Regions from separate parts of the Streptomyces sp. MAI_2237 genome, predicted to be linked through region 2. Evidence: riboswitches for the same ligand, from Rfam matches in the RefSeq annotation. Region 2 holds a riboswitch; the other holds the start of a gene.

Region 1 (6,167 bases), on a different contig from region 2:
ACGTCCGGCCGCATCGGTGGGCCCTGCTGACCGGCGCGTTGCTGTCGCTGCTCACGGGCGCCACCGGGCTGCTGCTGCCGCTGGTGGCGAAGGGACTCATCGACGACCTGTCCCACGACCGGGCCATCACCGGCGCGTTGCTCGCCATGTCCGCGCTCGTCATCGCCAACGCGGCCCTGGGCGGGCTCGGTTCGTACGTGCTGCGGCGCACCGCGGAGTCGGTGGTCCTCGGCGCGCGGCGCGCGTTGTCGTCGTATCTGCTGCGGCTGCGGATCACGGCGGTGGACCGCAGCGAGCCCGGCGATCTGATGGCGCGCATCACCTCGGACACGACACTGCTGCGCGAGGTCACCACCGACTCCCTGGTGGGCCTCGGCACCGGCGGGCTCACCCTCGTCGCGACCGTGGTGATGATGGGACTCGTCGACCCCGTGCTGCTGGGCGTCACGCTGGCCGTGATCGCGGGCGCGGGCACGGTCCTCGGGGTGATCGTGCCCCGCATCAACCGGGCCAGCCGGCGGGCGCAGGACGCGGTCGGAGTGATGGGTGCCTCGCTGGAGCGCATCCTCGGCGCGCTGCGCACGGTGAAGGCCTCCGGTGCCGAGCACCGTGAGGAACGGACGCTGCACGAGGCGGCCGAGGAGTCGTGGCGGCAGAGCGTGAGCGCCGCCAAGTGGTCGGCGGCCGCGGGCAACACGGCCGGTCTGGCGATGCAGATCGCCTTCATCACCGTCCTGGCGGTGGGCGGGGCACGCGTGGCGACCGGGGCGATCGAGGTGGGCACGCTGGTGGCGTTCCTGCTGTACGTCTTCTACCTGATCTCCCCGATCCAGCAGGTGGTCGGCGCGATCACCCAGTACCAGACGGGCGCGGCCGCCCTGGCCCGCATCCAGGAGGCGCTGAGCCTGCCGTCCGAACCCGCGGACCGGCCCGCTCCGTTGCCGTCGCCCGGCGCGGAACCGGCCGCCCTCGCCTTCGACGACGTCCGCTTCCGGTACGCCGACGACCTGCCGTACGTGCACCACGGGGTGTCGTTCCGCGTGCCCCCGCGCGGCATGACGGCGTTCGTCGGTCCGTCCGGCGCGGGCAAGACGACGGTCTTCTCGCTCATCGAGCGGTTCTACGACCCCGAGTCCGGGACGATCTCCCTGGACGGCCGCCCGCTCGCCGACTGGGAGCTGCCGCGGCTGCGGTCGGCGATCGGCTATGTGGAGCAGGACGCGCCGGTCCTGTCGGGTTCACTGCGGGACAACCTGCTGCTGGGCAACCCGGAGGCGGACGACGACGCCGTGGCGCGCGTGGTGAAGACGACCCGTCTCGACGGGCTGGTCTCCCGCCTGCCGCAGGGCCTGGAGACGCTGGTGGGGCACCGCGGCACCAAGCTCTCCGGTGGTGAGCGCCAGCGGGTGGCCATCGCCCGCGCGCTGCTGCGCCGTCCCCGCCTGCTGCTGCTCGACGAGGCCACTTCGCAGCTGGACGCGGTCAACGAGGCGGCGCTGCGCGACACCGTCGCGGACGTCGCCCGCACGACGACGGTCCTGGTCGTCGCCCACCGGCTGTCGACGGTGACGATGGCGGACCGGATCGTCGTCATGGACGCGGGCCGGGTGCGTGCCGTGGGCACCCATCGCGAACTCGTCGCCTCGGACCCGCTGTACGCGGAGCTCGCGGCGACCCAGTTCCTGGCGACGGCCGGGTGAGGTCGGGGTCCCCGCACACAGCGAGGGTCGCCCGGATCGGGCGGCCCTCGGTCGGTCAGCGGCTCAGTGGATGGCGCCGAGGAGCGGGAGCAGGGGGGCTGCCAGGTCGGTGACCTGGTGCAGCTGGTTGAGGTCGTTCAGCCGCTGCAGCTGCTCGGACGGCCGGGGCATCTCGCCCACGTGCTTCGCCGGCACGTCGCTCGCCGCGAGCGAGTCGAGCGTGGCCATCGGGCTGATCCGGCCCGGGTTCGGAACGGCCGGGGCCGCGCCCGCCATCGGCGCGGCGAGGCCCGTGATCCCCGCGGCGAGACCAACGGCGGCGGCGATACGTCGTGTTGAGATCATGGTTTCAGCAACGGCCGCGGACGCCGGCCGGACACGGGCGCACCGCCCCGCTCACCCGTCAGGCGCATCGCACCCCTGCGCTTGCCGAGCCTGCCGGGGCGGAGGAGTCTCGAAGGTGAGGTGCTGCGCGGCCCGCTCCGCACAGGGCCGCGGCTCTCGGAGGAGGTCACCATGGGCACCGCGGCAAGCTCCACCTTCAACGCCGAGACACTGCGCAAGGGCGTCGAAGGACACACGGCGACAGATCTTCTGTCCCTCTACGCGGACGACGCGCAAGTACGCATCGTGGACCGCAACAGTCAGCCGAGCCGGCCCAGGGTCCTGCGCGGGCGCGACGAGATCGGCGCCCTCTTCCAGGACATCTACAGCCGGGACATGACGCACAAGGTCGACCAGTGCATCATCCAGGGCGACCACGCCGCGTACAGCCAGTCCTGCCGGTACTCGGACGGCACCCGGGTGCTCGCCGAGTCGATGATCACGCTGCGCGACGGGAAGATCGCCGAGGAGATCCTGATCCAGGCCTGGGACGAGTAGGAGGAGAGAGGCCGGGTTCCGGGCGCCCGCCGTGGGCGGTCCCGGTCTTCGGTCTGTCCGGGCCGGCCTCGGGTCAGGCTGTCGGCGGGCCGTGACTGGCGCTGAGGTGGAGCACCACCGGGGAGCGGCTCCGCGGAGTCGATGCCGTGCGCCTGGGCGATCCGTCACCGGCCCAGGAGTGGATCATGACCCAGGCCCGGCTCATGGAGGGCACGGCGCTCGCCCGCCGTATCGTCGAGGACACCGCCGAGCGCGCCGCCGACCTCACCGGGCGCACCGGTGCGGCGCCCTGCCTCGCGACGGTACTGGTCGGCGAGGACCCGGCCTCCGTCACGTACGTCCGGATGAAGCAGAACCGCTGCCGCAAGGCCGGCATCGCGTCCCGGCATGTGGCCCTGCCGGCCGCCACGACCACCGGGGAACTCGTCGCCGCTCTGCGCGCGTTGTCCGACGACCCCGCCGTGCACGGCATCCTGCTGCGGCACCCGGTCGGCGAACGCATCGACGAGCGGGCCGCGTTCGAGGCGATCGCGCCGGAGAAGGACGTCGACGGCGTCACCTTCGCGTCCTTCGCGACGATGAGCTTCGGCCTGCCGGGATTCGTCTCCTGCACCCCCGGCGGGATCATGCGGCTGCTCGAGGGAGTACGACGTCGATCCGGCCGGCAGGCGGGCGGTCGTCGTGGGTCGCAGTGCCATCCTCGGCAAGCCGGTCGGCATGCTGCTGCTCGGCCGCGACGCGACGGTGACCTACTGCCACTCGCGTACCCGCGAGCTGTCGTCCGTGGTCCGGGAGGGGGACATCGTGGTGGCCGCGGTGGGCCGGCCGCGGCTGATCCGCGGCGAGGACATCAGGCCGGGTGCCGTGGTCGTCTGCGCCGGGTACAACGCGGGCAACGTCGGCGACGTCGACTTCGACTCCGCCGCCGAGCGCGCCTCCCTCATCACGCCGGTGCCGGGCGGTGTCGGCCCGATGACGATCGCCACACTGCTGGAGCAGACCGTCGACGCCGCCGCCCGGCAGCTCGGGGTGTGATCAGCGCATCCAGGCGCTGTACGACATCACGTCGCCGGCCTTGACGCCGTACGCGGGATCGGCCCGGACGAAGACGCTCTCCAGGCCGAGCACGGCGCCGGTGACCGGGTCCATCACCAGCATCCGGCGCAGGCCCCGGCCCTCGTAGACGTACGCCTGGCCGCGCCGCCCGAGCCGGTCGGTCACCTGCCCGGCCGGGTGCAGGCCCCCGGTGTCCGCCAGCAGCGCCGCGAGGGTCGCGTTCTCGCGGGCGCCGAGGGTCCAGTGGTCGAGCAACACCTCCACCGCGTCGAGGAGTTCGGGGGTGGTGGGTGCGGCGGTGTGCAGGTACGCGGCCTCGCTCAGGTAGCCGCGCAGGCGGGCGACGTCGTGCGGCGGGGTCGACTCCGGCGGGGCGTCGCTCCAGCTCGGCGGGTAGGTCCGGCGGCTGATCACATGGCCGTCCGGCACCGGGCGGGCGCCGCCACCGTCGCTGAGGACGGGCCGGCCGGGGTGGCGCGGGTCGGTCGCGACGACGAGTTCGGTGTGGCTGCCGTCCGCCCGCCAGCGCACGACGCGTTCCTCGGGCAGGGTGATCGGCGGCGCGTCCTCGCTCATGCCGAGGCTCCACGACTGCACGTGGCTGCCCTTGCGCAGACTCGGCGAGCCGTCGGCCGCGGCCGCCCGCGCCCGCCCGGCCAGCACCTTCAGCGGTACGGGGGTGGAGCCGGCCTGCACGACGAGCGGACGGGGCGCGGCGACGGCGGGCGGCGTGCCGGGGCCGGTGAGCACGAGGGCGAGCGTCACGACGGTCACGACGAGGGCGGCCGTGAGACCCCAGGCGGCCTTGGCCGGCCGGCTACCGAGAACAAGAGGCGCGGACCGCCCCCAGGGGACCTTCCCCCGGCTGCCCCGGACGGGACCACGCGTCCGCCGCCCGCTCTCACCGCGGCGCTCGCCGTCGGACGGGAGGCCCCGGGGCGGCCCGGCACGCCGGCCCCGGCCGGGGAGAGGCGCCGACCGCCGGCCTTCGCTCCGCCCGCCGTCCAGCAGGTCCGTCAGATGCCGCTCCGCCCGGTGGTCCAAGGGGCCGTCACAGAAACGCGGTGCGTCGGCCGGTACGGGGTTGGCGTGGCGCAGGAGTTCGAGTTCGTCAGCCATGGCGGTGCTCCTTCGTGGCGGTCCCTCCGTCGGCGAGAGCGGGGCGCATACGGTCGATCTCGGCGCGCAGCCGGCGCCTGGCGCGGTGCAGCCGCATCGCGGCCGCCCGGGTGCCGCAGCCGAGCGCGACGGCGAGATCGTCGACGCCCAGTTCCTCCCAGGCCGTCAGGCGAAGGACCTCCTGGTCGGCCTCGGAGAGCCGGCCCAGCGCGTCGTGCACCCAGGCGCCCGGCGCTTCGGCGTCGGGGCTGTCCACGATCTGCCGGCCGTGCGCGGTCTCGTCGTTGCCCAGCCGGTCCAGCAGCCTGCGCCGGCGCCCGTGTCCGCGTACCGCGTTGGCCAGACAGTTGCGTGCCACGCCGTACAGCCACGGCAGCGGGGACGCCGGCAGGTCGGCACGGCGCCGCCAGGCCACCGTGAACACCTCCGCCACCACTTCCTCCACCTCGCCGGTCCGCCCGCTCAGTCGACGTGCGACATAACGGCTGACCGCCCAGTAGTGCTCGCGATAGGCAGCGGCGAAGATCTCGTCGTTGCTCATGTTCGGTTCGTGTCCGGCACCTTCGGGATCGTCACACCCTTTTCCGTGATGCTCGTCGCGTCCGGCGCGTGTGACGGCGCGGGCCGGTGCGGACACAGGCGGGTCGTGAGGAACCTCAAGAGCATCAAGTGGCTGACGACCACCGACCACAAGACGATCGGCACGCTGTACCTGGTCACGTCGTTCGCGTTCTTCCTGATCGGTGGGGTGATGGCGCTGCTGATGCGCGCCGAGCTCGCCCGCCCCGGTCTGCAGATCATGACGAACGAGCAGTTCAACCAGGCGTTCACGATGCACGGCACGATCATGCTGCTGATGTTCGCGACGCCGCTGTTCGCCGGCTTCACGAACTGGATCATGCCGCTGCAGATCGGCGCCCCGGACGTGGCCTTCCCCCGGCTGAACATGTTCGCCTACTGGCTGTACCTGTTCGGCTCGACGATCGCGGTGGGCGGCTTCCTGACCCCGCAGGGCGCGGCCGACTTCGGCTGGTTCGCCTACTCCCCGCTGTCGGACGCGGTCCGCTCGCCGGGCGTCGGCGCCGACATGTGGATCATGGGTCTGGCCTTCTCCGGCTTCGGCACCATCCTCGGCGCGGTCAACTTCATCACCACGATCATCTGCATGCGCGCGCCGGGCATGACAATGTTCCGCATGCCGATCTTCGTGTGGAACGTGCTGCTGACCGCGGTGCTGGTCCTGCTCGCCTTCCCCGTGCTCGCCGCCGCGCTGTTCGCGCTGGAGGCGGATCGGAAGTTCGGGGCACACGTCTTCGACTCGGCCAACGGCGGAGCCTTGCTCTGGCAGCACCTCTTCTGGTTCTTCGGCCATCCAGAGGTGTACATCATCGCGCTGCCGTTCTTCGGCAT
Region 2 (6,167 bases):
CGCCACCCCGACGGCTCCCTGCGCCCCTACTGGGACGAGAGCGCCTACTACTCCTTCACCCTCGGCGAGGTCGAGGCCCTGGAGGAGACCGTCGAGGAACTCCACCGCATGTGCCTCGCCGCGGCCGGGCACATCGTCGCCGAGGGGCGCCTGCCCGAACTGGGCATCACCGACCCCCGCGTGGCCGAGGCGGTCACCGAGGCCTGGCGGCGCCGCGCCGAACTCCCCTCCCTCTACGGCCGTTTCGACCTGCGCTACGACGGCACGGGCCCGGCGAAGCTGCTGGAGTACAACGCCGACACCCCCACCTCCCTGGTCGAGGCCGCCTCCCCGCAGTGGTTCTGGATGGAGGAGCGCTTCCCGGGCGCCGACCAGTGGAACTCCCTGCACGAACGCCTCGTCGCCGCCTGGAAGCGGCAGGCCCCGCTCCTGCCGCCCGGCAGCCCCCTGCACTTCGCGCACTCCTCGGACGACGAACTCGGCGAGGACCTGATGACGGTCGCCTACCTCAAGGAGACCGCCGAGCAGGCGGGCCTGGACACCGACTGGATCTCGATGGAGGAGATCGGCTGGGACTCCTTCTCCGGCCGCTTCGTCGACAACCGGCTCCGTTTCATCCGCAGCTGCTTCAAGCTCTACCCGTGGGAATGGCTGACCACCGACGCCTTCGCCGGGCACGTCCTGGACACCCTCGACAACGGCGGCGGCACGGGCTCGACGCTGTGGATCGAGCCCGCCTGGAAGATGCTGCTGAGCAACAAGGCGCTGCTGGCGATCCTGTGGGAGCTGTACCCGGACCACCCCAACCTGCTCGCCGCGCACCTCGACGGCCCGCGCGAGCTGACGACGACCGGCTGGGTCGCCAAACCGCTGCTGGGCCGCGAGGGCGCCGGAGTCACGATCCACGAGCCCGGCAGCGAGCCGGTGCCCCGCGAGGAGCCCTGCTGCTACCAGGAGCTGGCCCCGCTGCCCGCCTTCGACGGACACCACGTCGTCCTCGGCGCCTGGGTCGTCGAGGACGAGTCGGCGGGCCTCGGCATCCGCGAGTCGTCCGGCCTGATCACCGACGAGTACGCCCGCTTCCTGCCCCACGTGATCCTCTGACCCCACCGCTCGCATGATGGACGGCTCCCTGCCCCTTACGGCATCCCCGGTAGGGTGATCGGTGGGCCGTGACTGGCGCGCTGGGATGGGACCGACCATCGGGGAGCGGCCTGAGTCAGCGAGTGCCGTGCGCCTGGGCCGTACCGTGAACGCTGAAAGCCGACGTCCGGAGGTCCCTCATGTCAGCCGACTCCCTCTCCACCGAGTCCACCGCCTTCCGCGCCGCCCTCGACGTGATCCGAGCCGTCGAGCCGCGCGTCGCCGACGCCATCGGCCAGGAGGTCGCCGACCAGCGCGAGATGCTCAAGCTGATCGCCTCCGAGAACTACGCCTCCCCGGCGACCCTCCTGGCGATGGGCAACTGGTTCAGCGACAAGTACGCCGAGGGCACCGTCGGCCGCCGCTTCTACGCCGGCTGCCGCAACGTCGACACGGTCGAGTCGCTGGCCGCCGAGCACGCCAAGGCGCTGTTCGGCGCCCGCCACGCCTACGTCCAGCCGCACTCCGGCATCGACGCCAACCTGGTCGCCTTCTGGGCCGTCCTCGCCGACCGCGTCGAGGCGCCCTTCCTGGAGAAGACCGGCGTCCGCCAGATCAACGACCTCTCCGAGGCCGACTGGGCCGAGCTGCGCCAGGCCTTCGGCAACCAGCGCATGCTCGGCATGTCCCTGGACGCCGGCGGCCACCTCACCCACGGCTTCCGCCCGAACATCTCCGGCAAGATGTTCGACCAGCGCTCCTACGGCACCGACCCGGCCACCGGCCTGATCGACTACGAGGCGCTGCGGACGTCCGCCCGCGAGTTCAAGCCGCTGATCATCGTCGCGGGCTACTCGGCCTACCCCCGCCTGGTGAACTTCCGGATCATGCGCGAGATCGCCGACGAGGTCGGCGCGACGCTCATGGTCGACATGGCGCACTTCGCGGGCCTCGTCGCCGGCAAGGTCCTCACCGGCGACTTCGACCCGGTCCCGCACGCCCAGATCGTCACCACCACCACCCACAAGTCGCTGCGCGGCCCGCGCGGCGGCATGGTCCTGTGCGACGACTCCCTCAAGGACCAGGTCGACCGCGGCTGCCCGATGGTGCTGGGCGGCCCGCTCCCGCACGTCATGGCCGCGAAGGCGGTCGCGCTCGCCGAGGCCCGGCAGCCCGCCTTCCAGGACTACGCCCAGCGCATCGTCGACAACTCCCGCGCGCTGGCCGAGGGGCTGATGCGCCGCGGCGCGACCCTGGTGACCGGCGGCACCGACAACCACCTGAACCTGATCGACGTCGCCACCTCCTACGGCCTCACCGGCCGCCAGGCCGAGGCCGCGCTCCTCGATTCCGGCATCGTCACCAACCGCAACGCGATCCCCGCCGACCCGAACGGCGCCTGGTACACCTCCGGCATCCGCGTCGGTACCCCCGCCCTGACCACCCGCGGTCTGGGCACGGCCGAGATGGACGAGGTCGCGGGCCTGATCGACCGCGTCCTGACCACCGCCGAGCCGGGCACCACCAAGTCGGGCGCCCCCTCCAAGGCCTCCCACGTCCTCGACGCGAAGGTGTCCGAGGAGATCGCCCAGCGGGCGACGGACCTGGTGGCCGGCTTCCCGCTGTACCCGGAGATCGACCTCGGCTGACGCCCCCGCGGCCGTCAGAGGTCGATCAGTTCCTGTCGTGGTTCGTCCCGCGGCGGTCCGGCCCCGTGCCGGGCCGCCGCGCGGCGCATCAGCAGCGTGCCGCCGACGCCGGCCACGAGCCCGGCACCCAGCCCGGAGAGCGCCCACCGGACACTGTTCCCCGCGCCCGTACTCCTGGCGCCCGTGCTCCCGGCGCCCGTGCTCCCGATGCCCGTGCTCCCCCCGGCGCTGCTTCCCGCGTCCCCCAGCCCGCTCAGCACCTTCTCCCGCTCCAGCTCCACGAACACCGAACGCGGCGCCCGGTGCCAGCGGATGTCGTCGTCGCGGACCTCGGGCGCGGGATCGCTGCGGATCCAGGGCGTGCCGTCGGCCGCCACGACCAGCTGGTCCTGCCGCTCCACGGCCACGTCACCGCCGGGCGCCCGGTCGGTCTGCGGCCAGCCCCCGACGCCGCTCAGCCCCCAGACCACGGTGAAGTGCACCGGCGGATAGCGCCCCTCGGTCCAGTCCTCCGGCACCCGCTCCGTGCCCGTGTACGTCGGCGCCAGCAGCCGCCGCAGACACGCGAAGGCCGCCTCGCCGGACCGCAGCACGGTCGTCCGCCCCGTACCGCCCGCGACGACCATCGCCACGTCCGGGACGTCCCGCTCGCCGTCCGCGTGAGCCGCCGGGGCGCCGCACACCGCGAACACCGCCACCGTCGACACGAGGGCCCCGCACCCGGCCCCCGTCCGTCCCCCCAGCCGTCGCATCGGCCGCCCCCTCGCTGCTCCGCCGTCCGTCCCCCACCTTGTTACACCGCCGGGCACAGATCGGCTCCCACCTGTTTCCGGCCGGTTCCGGATCGGGTCCTCGAACCTGAGAGAATGGTGAACATGGCCTCTGACCGACCTCGCGTGCTCTCCGGAATCCAGCCCACCGCCGGCTCGTTCCACCTCGGCAACTACCTCGGCGCCGTCCGCCAGTGGGTGGCCCTGCAGGAGAGCCACGACGCGTTCTACATGGTCGTCGACCTGCACGCGATCACGATCCCGCAGGACCCGGCGGAGCTGCGGGCCAACACCCGGCTCGCCGCCGCCCAGCTCCTCGCGGCCGGCCTCGACCCGGAGCGCTGCACGCTCTTCGTGCAGAGCCACGTGCCCGAGCACGCCCAGCTGGCCTGGGTCATGAACTGCCTCGCCGGCTTCGGCGAGGCCTCCCGCATGACGCAGTTCAAGGACAAGTCCGCCAAGCAGGGCGCCGACCGGGCCAGCGTCGGCCTGTTCACGTATCCGATCCTCCAGGTCGCCGACATCCTGCTCTACCAGGCCCACGAGGTCCCGGTCGGCGAGGACCAGCGCCAGCACGTCGAGCTGACCCGCGACCTCGCCACGCGCTTCAACGGCCGCTTCGGCGAGACCTTCACGATCCCGAAGCCGTACATCCTCAAGGAGACGGCGAAGATCTACGATCTGCAGGACCCGTCGATCAAGATGAGCAAGTCGGCGTCCACGCCCAAGGGCCTCATCAACCTCCTCGACGACCCCAAGGCCACCGCCAAGAAGGTCAAGAGCGCCGTCACCGACACCGACACCGTCATCCGCTACGACGCGGAGAACAAGCCGGGCGTCAGCAACCTGCTCACGATCTACTCCACCCTCACCGGCAAGACGATCGCCGAGCTGGAGGCCGAGTACGAGGGCAAGATGTACGGCGCGCTCAAGACCGACCTCGCCGAGGTCATGGTCGAGTTCGTCACGCCCTTCCGGGAGCGCACCCAGCAGTACCTGGACGACCCGGAGACGCTGGACTCGATCCTCGCCAAGGGCGCGGAGAAGGCGCGCGCCGTCGCCGCCGAGACCCTCGCCCAGGCGTACGACAGGGTGGGCTTCCTGCCCGCCAAGCACTGACGTACACCGCCGAACGCACGTACCACCGGGCAGAGCGCTGCACATCACTACGGTTGCGCCTGCCCGCGGCACGGCCGTGGCCGTACAGTCGATAGCCGACGGCCGACAGACCGACCCGTCACGACGACAGGAGACGACGTGGGGACCGTAACGATCGGAGTGTCGATCGCGGTCCCGGAGCCACACGGCAGCAAGCTCCAGCAGCTGCGCGCGGGCTTCGGCGACGCCGCTGCTCACGGCATCCCCACGCATGTCACCCTGCTGCCGCCGACGGAGATCGACGGCGCCGACCTGGCGGCCGTGGAGGCGCATCTGGCCGAGGTCGCCGCGAGCGGCCGCCCGTTCCCGATGCGCCTGTCGGGCACCGGCACCTTCCGGCCGCTGTCCCCGGTGGTCTACGTCCGGGTGGCCGAGGGCGCCGAGGCGTGCACCTGGCTGCAGAAGCAGGTCCGGGACGCCTCCGGCCCCGTGCCGCGCGAACTGCAGTTCCCGTACCACCCGCACGTCACGGTCGCCCACGGCATCGACGACGAGGCGATGGACCGCGCCTTCGAGGAACTCGCCGACTACGAGGCCGACTGGCCGTGCACCGGCTTCGCCCTGTACGAGCAGGGCGCGGACGGTGTGTGGCGCAAGCTGCGGGATTTCGCCTTCGGCGGCACGGTCGTACCGCCGCAGGCCGGTCACGTCGAACGCGGCACCATCGGCAGCCGCTGACGGCCGCCGCCGGCCGTCAGAGGGCCAGCCGCCGGAACAGACCGCGCGGGACGTGCCGGAGGGCCGACATCACCACGCGGAGCGCGCCCGGCACCCACACCGTCTCCGAGCGCCGCCGCAGGCCGAGTTCGACGGCCGTCGCCACGGCCTCCGGCGTCGTCGCGAGCGGGGTCTCGGGCAGTCCCGCGGTCATCTTGGACCGGACGAACCCGGGGCGTACGACCATGACGTGCACGCCGGTGCCGTGCAGCGCGTCGCCCAGCCCCTGGGCGAAGGCGTCCAGGCCGGCCTTGCTGGAGCCGTAGATGAAGTTGCTGCGGCGGGCCCGCTCGCCGGCCACGGACGACAGCACCACCAGCGAGCCGTGCCCCTGGGCCTGCAGCGCGCGGGCGGCGACCAGTCCCGCCGAGACCGCGCCCGTGTAGTTGGTCTGCACGACCCGCACCGCAGCGGCCGGTTCGCGCTCGTCGCCGGCCTGGTCGCCGAGGACGCCGAACGCGAGCAGCACCATGTCGACGTCGCCCTCCGTGAAGACCTTGCCGAGCACCTCCTCGTGCGCGTCGGGGTCGAGCGCGTCGAAGGCGACGGTGTGCACCTCGGGCCCCAGGGCGCGCAGTTCGGCGGCCGCCGTCTCCAGGGCGGGGGAGGGGCGCCCGGCGAGCCACACCGCGCGCGTGCGGCGCGCGATCAGCCGGCGGGCGGTGGCGAGCGCGATCTCGGACGTTCCGCCGAGGACGAGCAGGGACTGGGGCAGACCGAAGGCGTCCTTCACGACAGCAGCTCCTAGAGGGCGAGACGGCGGGACAGGTCCGACACGAACACCCCGCGC

Evidence for each region. A riboswitch is a leader RNA that binds a small molecule or an ion and turns the genes downstream of it on or off. The one in region 2 is predicted to bind ZMP and ZTP.
Region 1: linked by a shared signal. The riboswitch ahead of LN251_RS39965 (bifunctional 5,10-methylenetetrahydrofolate dehydrogenase/5,10-methenyltetrahydrofolate cyclohydrolase) and the one ahead of LN251_RS18030 (glycine hydroxymethyltransferase) in region 2 are both predicted to bind ZMP and ZTP.

The regions. Positions count from the first base shown of each region.
Region 1 is NZ_JAJPGQ010000009.1:1,004,538-1,010,704, forward strand. Features, by position in the region: gene LN251_RS39950 (ABC transporter ATP-binding protein) at 1-1,700, shown strand, start outside; gene LN251_RS39955 (hypothetical protein) at 1,764-2,045, opposite strand; gene LN251_RS39960 (nuclear transport factor 2 family protein) at 2,217-2,582, shown strand; ZMP/ZTP riboswitch at 2,664-2,747, shown strand; partial or broken gene LN251_RS39965 (bifunctional 5,10-methylenetetrahydrofolate dehydrogenase/5,10-methenyltetrahydrofolate cyclohydrolase) at 2,768-3,617, shown strand; gene LN251_RS39970 (CU044_5270 family protein) at 3,618-4,757, opposite strand; gene LN251_RS39975 (RNA polymerase sigma factor) at 4,750-5,298, opposite strand; gene ctaD (aa3-type cytochrome oxidase subunit I) at 5,347-6,167, shown strand, end outside.
Region 2 is NZ_JAJPGQ010000003.1:1,654,357-1,660,523, forward strand. Features, by position in the region: gene LN251_RS18025 (glutathionylspermidine synthase family protein) at 1-1,104, shown strand, start outside; ZMP/ZTP riboswitch at 1,163-1,250, shown strand; gene LN251_RS18030 (glycine hydroxymethyltransferase) at 1,284-2,732, shown strand; gene LN251_RS18035 (hypothetical protein) at 2,747-3,484, opposite strand; gene trpS (tryptophan--tRNA ligase) at 3,608-4,621, shown strand; gene LN251_RS18045 (2'-5' RNA ligase family protein) at 4,760-5,338, shown strand; gene LN251_RS18050 (decaprenylphospho-beta-D-erythro-pentofuranosid-2-ulose 2-reductase) at 5,355-6,110, opposite strand; gene LN251_RS18055 (FAD-binding protein) at 6,122-6,167, opposite strand, start outside.